DNA from 3 places in the Paenibacillus sp. LjRoot56 genome. Region 3 is predicted to be linked to each of the others. Evidence: a T-box and tRNA genes for the amino acid it is inferred to sense, from the RefSeq annotation. Region 3 holds a T-box; the other regions hold tRNA genes.
What was found. A T-box is a leader RNA that pairs with one kind of tRNA and senses whether it is charged. The one in region 3 lies ahead of tyrS (tyrosine--tRNA ligase), so its partner is inferred to be a tRNA-Tyr.
Positions count from the first base shown of each region.

Region 1: it has a tRNA-Tyr gene. The T-box ahead of tyrS (tyrosine--tRNA ligase) is inferred to sense a tRNA for this amino acid. The anticodon was not compared.
Region 2: it has a tRNA-Tyr gene. The T-box ahead of tyrS (tyrosine--tRNA ligase) is inferred to sense a tRNA for this amino acid. The anticodon was not compared.

Region 1 covers NZ_CAXURV020000003.1:1,202,358-1,204,665, reverse strand. Annotated here, with positions in the region: rRNA gene ACSQ8O_RS24410 (23S ribosomal RNA) at 1-414, shown strand, start outside; rRNA gene rrf (5S ribosomal RNA) at 549-665, shown strand; tRNA gene ACSQ8O_RS24400 (tRNA-Ile) at 722-795, shown strand; tRNA gene ACSQ8O_RS24395 (tRNA-Met) at 845-918, shown strand; tRNA gene ACSQ8O_RS24390 (tRNA-Ser) at 930-1,021, shown strand; tRNA gene ACSQ8O_RS24385 (tRNA-Thr) at 1,040-1,115, shown strand; tRNA gene ACSQ8O_RS24380 (tRNA-Tyr) at 1,193-1,274, shown strand; tRNA gene ACSQ8O_RS24375 (tRNA-Gln) at 1,285-1,356, shown strand; gene ACSQ8O_RS24370 (cation diffusion facilitator family transporter) at 1,598-2,308, shown strand, end outside.
Region 2 covers NZ_CAXURV020000007.1:74,626-76,933, forward strand. Annotated here, with positions in the region: gene ACSQ8O_RS34935 (thioredoxin family protein) at 1-197, opposite strand, end outside; gene ACSQ8O_RS34940 (VOC family protein) at 226-648, opposite strand; tRNA gene ACSQ8O_RS34945 (tRNA-Pro) at 859-932, opposite strand; tRNA gene ACSQ8O_RS34950 (tRNA-Gly) at 942-1,013, opposite strand; tRNA gene ACSQ8O_RS34955 (tRNA-Leu) at 1,056-1,135, opposite strand; tRNA gene ACSQ8O_RS34960 (tRNA-Lys) at 1,155-1,230, opposite strand; tRNA gene ACSQ8O_RS34965 (tRNA-Gln) at 1,247-1,321, opposite strand; tRNA gene ACSQ8O_RS34970 (tRNA-Trp) at 1,332-1,405, opposite strand; tRNA gene ACSQ8O_RS34975 (tRNA-Tyr) at 1,418-1,499, opposite strand; rRNA gene rrf (5S ribosomal RNA) at 1,589-1,705, opposite strand; rRNA gene ACSQ8O_RS34985 (23S ribosomal RNA) at 1,813-2,308, opposite strand, start outside.
Region 3 covers NZ_CAXURV020000002.1:1,173,148-1,175,455, reverse strand. Annotated here, with positions in the region: gene tyrS (tyrosine--tRNA ligase) at 17-1,276, opposite strand; T-box leader at 1,328-1,604, opposite strand; gene ACSQ8O_RS17665 (transglycosylase domain-containing protein) at 1,732-2,308, shown strand, end outside.

The DNA.
Region 1 (2,308 bases), on a different contig from region 3:
ATCGACGGGGAGGTTTGGCACCTCGATGTCGGCTCATCGCATCCTGGGGCTGAAGTAGGTCCCAAGGGTTGGGCTGTTCGCCCATTAAAGCGGTACGCGAGCTGGGTTCAGAACGTCGTGAGACAGTTCGGTCCCTATCTGTCGCGGGCGTAGGAAATTTGAGAGGAGCTGTCCTTAGTACGAGAGGACCGGGATGGACGTACCGCTGGTGTACCAGTTGTCTCGCCAGAGGCATCGCTGGGTAGCTATGTACGGAGGGGATAAGCGCTGAAAGCATCTAAGCGCGAAGCCCCCCTCAAGATGAGATTTCCCAGTATGTAAGACCCCTTGTAGACGACGAGGTTGATAGGTTCGAGGTGGAAGTGCGGTAACGTATGCAGCTGACGAATACTAATCGGTCGAGGGCTTAACCTAATCCCAACCAAGTGAAGATAAGCTTTGTAGCGAATTCCGACTACTTGATTGGGGCCCAGAAAATCCTAAGAACATCTAACTTTACGTTGAAGTTTCGTATCTAGTTTTCAAGGCGCAAACAAACGCTTTGACTGTTTGGTGATGATGGCGGAGGGGACCCACGCGTTCCCATCTCGAACACGACCGTTAAGCCCTCCAGCGTCGATGGTACTTGAACCGCAGGGTTCTGGGAGAGTAGAACGTTGCCAAGCAGAATACCCCTAGTGGGTATTTTTTTTGCCGCCTTTCGAGGAGTTAATGCAAATATGGGCCCTTAGCTCAGCTGGTTAGAGCGCACCCCTGATAAGGGTGAGGTCGGTGGTTCGAGTCCACTAGGGCCCACTTATTCCTTAGCAGCACGTTTTTATATATGATGATTGATAGACCATTTGGCGGCGTAGCTCAGCTGGCTAGAGCGTACGGTTCATACCCGTAAGGTCGGGGGTTCGAGCCCCTCTGCCGCTACTTATTATTTTGGAGAGATACCCAAGTGGCTATAAGGGGACCCTCTGCTAAGGGGTTAGACTGCGTAAGTGGTGCGAGGGTTCGAATCCCTCTCTCTCCGCCATCTGTATAAACGTAATAAGCCGTTGTAGCTCAACTGGTAGAGCAACTGACTTGTAATCAGTAGGTTGGGGGTTCAAGTCCTCTCGACGGCACCATATTACCCCAAAAAATGAAGTGAAGCCTTGTAGCAACACCGAATACTTTTTCGGGGCCCGGTAAAGCTTTTTAACGTGGAGGCTTAGTGAAGTGGCTAAACACGGCAGACTGTAAATCTGCTCTCTTCGAGTTCGGTGGTTCGAATCCATCAGCCTCCATCTCCTACAATGGGGATTAGCCAAGCGGTAAGGCAACGGACTTTGACTCCGTCATGCCAAGGTTCAAATCCTTGATCCCCAGTTCTTTTTTTCATAAGTCATTAGCTCAACTTGATAGATCACCCGTTGTACAAGTTGCAAACAATGAAGCCTTGATATAAGGCTTTTTTTTGTTTTTACTAATGGTTTTAAGTAGAAAACTTGAATCAAGCCTATACTTTTCACCTTATGCAAATTAGTTGTTTGGATCCTACTATTAAGGACTTGGACAACACTGTTTCTCTAGACCCACACGTATTATGTCGAGTATGATTGTCTTCGACATGGATAGTGAGGTGGGAACAATAGAAAATTTGTATGATGACATCAAGCAAGGTGAAAAAGGTGCTTGGTTAAGTATTATTACTTATATATGTTTATCAGCTTTAAAATTAACCATAGGGTACATAACCAAGTCCGAAGCGCTTTCCGCGGATGGTTTAAATAACGCTACAGACATTATTGCATCAATTGCTGTTTTAGTCGGGCTGAAAATATCACGAAAACCACCTGATAAAGACCATAGATACGGTCATTATCGAGCTGAGACGGTAGCCGCTTTAATCGCTTCTTTTATTATGTTTGCGGTAGGAATTCAGGTTCTCTATCAAGCATTTATTAAGTTTCGTTCTCCGAGTATCGAATCTCCCGATATGGTTGCCGCATGGACGGCTGTTTTTTGTGCGATTGTCATGTACGTTGTATATGTATACAATGTTCGTCTGGCAAGGAAAATAAATAGTAATGCCATGATGGCAGCAGCACAAGATAATCGATCGGATGCGTTTGTCAGTATTGGTGCCTTTATTGGTATTGTTGGTTCTCAATTTGGTCTACCTTGGCTGGATACATTAACAGCTTTACTTGTCGGAGTTATTATTTGTAAAACAGCGTGGGATATTTTCCGAGATTCTACTCATGCTCTTACGGATGGGTTTGATGATGCTGAGCTTCAAACCATTAAACAAACCATTCGTGACGTCCCCGGGGTGGAG
Region 2 (2,308 bases), on a different contig from region 3:
TTATCTTTATACCGATTGGCCGTTTCGCGTGTTACTTCATTAGAACCGATCACATAAGGGCAATGGTTGCAAGTAAAAAAGATAACGAGCGTTTTCGCATCGTTAAAATCCTTCAACGCGTATGTTTGTCCATCCGTAGCTGGTAATGAAAAATCAGGCGCTTCATCTCCGAGCGATAAAGTAAAGGTATAAGCCATGTCACATGCCCCTCTCATCCCTGATAAATTATAGTTGGTTCTCCCCAGTGCTTTGGAAAAACTCAATAATTTCACCATTTAGTCCTTTGATAAATGCAATACGCACAGGTGTTGGCGGGTTCACGCCTAGGATCACGTCTTTCGGCTCTACCGTAACGATAGCTCCGGCAGCAACTGCTGCTGCAACTGCTCCATCTACATCATTACTACGTAAAGCAACATGAAAGAAATAGCCTTCTGGAATTTGCTCACCTGTTCCTCCAGCAAAAACCTCCATATAATTCCCATCGCCAGAGTCTAACAGGACCGCGCGCTTATTCCCTTCGCCCCAGTTATTCTTCTCTACAAAGCCTAAACCTTCTGTATAAAACTTGACTGTCGCGTCAAAATCATTCGCTCTGAGTGCAACGTGATGGAAACCGCCGCCGCCTATTTTCGCATTCGTACCCACTTACTTTAGCCTCCTTAGAATTCATACTTTTACTTCATTTCCAGTATACTCGAACAGGCGTGGTTAGAAAATGAGTTACATCAAGGTAACTAAGTAACCAAGGGTAACTCTATGTGAAGTAAGAATGACTGCAACACTTCGGTCAAAAACAAAATGATCACAACAAAAAACCACAATCCTTCATCACTTGATGAAGAACTGTGGTTGATATCGGGACGACACGATTTGAACATGCGACCCCCTGCTCCCAAAGCAGGTGCTCTACCAAGCTGAGCTACGTCCCGAAGATAAAAAGCGGAAGACGGGGATCGAACCCGCGACCCTCGCCTTGGCAAGGCGATGCTCTACCGCTGAGCCACTTCCGCATAGGGGTCCCTAAGCTGCATGAAGCAACCTAGGGACGATGATGCGCGTAGAGGGACTTGAACCCCCACGGTCGCCCGCTAGATCCTAAGTCTAGTGCGTCTGCCAATTCCGCCATACGCGCATGCTGTAAATAAGGCAAATGGTGAGTCATGTAGGATTCGAACCTACGACACCCTGATTAAAAGTCAGGTGCTCTACCAACTGAGCTAATGACTCATGTGTTGTGAAAAAATGGCTGGGGATCAAGGATTTGAACCTTGGCATGACGGAGTCAAAGTCCGTTGCCTTACCGCTTGGCTAATCCCCATTGATCTTATTGGCAGGGGCAGCAGGAATTGAACCCACACCAAAGGTTTTGGAGACCTTTGTTCTACCCTTAAACTATGCCCCTAAATAAGGTATATGGAGGCTGATGGATTCGAACCACCGAACTCGAAGAGAGCAGATTTACAGTCTGCCGTGTTTAGCCACTTCACTAAGCCTCCATAAAGGCAAATCAAATCTTACTAGACAAAAAAAATACCCATGCAGAGAGACTTTAATCTTCGATTAAAGATCCCTATATTAGGTATCTGCTTGGCAACGTTCTACTCTCCCAGAACCCTGCGGTTCAAGTACCATCGACGCTGGAAGGCTTAACGGTCGTGTTCGAGATGGGAACGCGTGGGTCCCTTCCGCCATCATCACCAAACAGTCAAAGCGTTTGTTTGCGCCTTGAAAACTAGATACGAAACTTCAACGTAAAGTTCTTACTTAGGATATCTGAGAGACTTTGACTTACGTCAAAGATCCCTATATATGGTTAAGCCCTCGACCGATTAGTATTCGTCAGCTGCATACGTTGCCGCACTTCCACCTCGAACCTATCAACCTCGTCGTCTACAAGGGGTCTTACATACTGGGAAATCTCATCTTGAGGGGGGCTTCGCGCTTAGATGCTTTCAGCGCTTATCCCCTCCGTACATAGCTACCCAGCGATGCCTCTGGCGAGACAACTGGTACACCAGCGGTACGTCCATCCCGGTCCTCTCGTACTAAGGACAGCTCCTCTCAAATTTCCTACGCCCGCGACAGATAGGGACCGAACTGTCTCACGACGTTCTGAACCCAGCTCGCGTACCGCTTTAATGGGCGAACAGCCCAACCCTTGGGACCTACTTCAGCCCCAGGATGCGATGAGCCGACATCGAGGTGCCAAACCTCCCCGTCGATGTGGACTCTTGGGGGAGATAAGCCTGTTATCCCCAGGGTAGCTTTTATCCGTTGAGCGATGGCCCTTCCATTCGGTACCACC
Region 3 (2,308 bases):
TTTTGTTGCCTAAGTTTTATTCAAATTTGACGAGGAAGTAATTCTTTTTACCGCGGCGAATAATGAGATAGGAATCACCTAGTCGACCCAATTGTTTCGTCGTCGCTTCCAGGTCCGTCACCTTCACGCCGTTCACTGTTACGGCTCCGCTTTCAATGTCTTGACGCGACTGGCGTTTGGATGGTGCTGCTCCCACAGAAATAAGAAGATCAATCAACGCGACATCGTCTTGCTCTAATGTTGTTGAAGGTACATCCTTGAACGCTTCTTCAATTTCAACACGTGATAGTGACTGAATATCCCCACTGAATAAGGCAGATGTGATATTAAGCGCACTCTCTAGCGCCTCTCCCCCATGTACGAGCTTCGTAACTTCGCGAGCTAGCACTTTCTGAGCTTCTCTCTTCCCTGGTTGTGCAACTACTTCAGCTTCAAGTCTTTCAATTTCTTCCTGGGATTCAAATGTGAAATATTTTAGGAATCGGATAACATCATTGTCCGCAGTTCCTAACCAGAATTGGTAGAACTGATACGGTGAAGTTTTGCTTGCATCCAGCCAAATAGCTCCGCCTTCCGTTTTACCAAACTTCTGCCCATCGCTCTTCGTAACAAGTGGCAATGTCACACCGAAAGCGCGGCGATCTGTTGATTTGCCAATAAGCTCAAGTCCAGCCGTAATATTCCCCCATTGGTCACTTCCACCAATTTGAACGGAACAGTTCTTCGTTTCATTTAACTTCAGGAAATCATAGGATTGAAGAATCATGTAACTAAACTCTGTAAACGAAATCCCTTTCGTAATACGAGAATCCACTGAATCCTTAGCCAACATGTAGTTCACTGTAAAGTTTTTGCCTACATCGCGTAGGAATTCAATGACGTTCAGGGAGCCTAACCAATCGTAATTGTTCACTAACTCAGCACTGTTTTCAATTTCAGTTGAGAAATCAAGGAAACGTGAGAGCTGATTTTTAATACTTTGAGACCATGCCTCAACGACTTCAGGTCCGTTCAATGTACGTTCATTCGCCTTACCACTCGGATCACCAATAAGCCCCGTCCCACCGCCTACCAAAGCTAAAGGAACATGTCCAGCAAGCTGGAATCTTCGCAATGTTAAAATGGGAAGCAAACTGCCAATATGCAAGCTATCAGCTGTCGGATCAAAGCCGCAGTACAGGACAACGCGCTCTTCACTCAGCTTCTTGTCTAAACCTTCTCTATCCGTAATTTGATGCAGCAAACCGCGAAACTCTAAATCCTTCAGAATACTCATGTACAACCATCCTTTATTATGAAATGAAAAAACAAAAAAGCCTTCTTATCCCAAAGGGACGAGAAGACTTGACTCGCGGTACCACCCTAATTAAAACAGCAGTTACGTACATCTATAACGGAAGTCGTAGGCACGGCGTGCTATTTTCACTCAAGAACCGATAACGAGGTTTAATCGGTAAATACTACTTGTGCAGGCACATTCCTGCAGGTTCCCATTTACTGCTCAAGACCGTAATTCACTAACCTGCAGGTACCGGTTCGCACCCTCCACCGGCTCTCTGAAAGCATCCACAAGCTACCTACTGCTGATCCATCAACGCATTTGTACTTGTTATAACACAGGAATCTGATGGTTGTCAAACCTAGAACTGAACCTTTCTCCCATCAGCATTACCGCAAAAGGTGCAATTATGGTATACTATTAGGGGTCATGTAAGGAGGATATTGGAACTTATGCGTAATTTTTTCGCGAAATGGAATCGTCCCTGGGTTAGAACGACATTTAAAGTAATTGGAATTTCATTAAAATGGGCCATTATTTGTGTGTTTTTGGCTGGCCTGCTAGGTGGATCCGCCGCTTTCGGATATGTAAGTGCACTAGTTAAAAAAGATCCTATCCGCAGCGAAGATGCGATTCGACAACAAATGCAAGAGAATGCCATCACAGGGTTCGCCTACTTCAATGATGATGCTGTGATTGGACAATTACGAACCGAAGAAGATCGACGTCTTGCCCAACTCGAAGACATCCCGCAGAACTTGTTAGACGCCGTCCTCGCCATTGAGGATAAAGATTTCTACAATCATCGCGGCATCGATTTCCGTGGTCTCTACCGTGCAGTCACACAGAAGCTTCTGAATGAAGAAGTGCAAACCGGTGGAAGTACAATTACGCAACAGCTAGCTAGACGTGTTTTCCTCACACTTGATCGCGATGACGGCCGTAAAGCAAGAGAGTTGCTGCTTGCACTTCGGATGGAACGCATCATGTCGAAGGATGAAATTTTACTTGCTTACCTAAATAAAATCC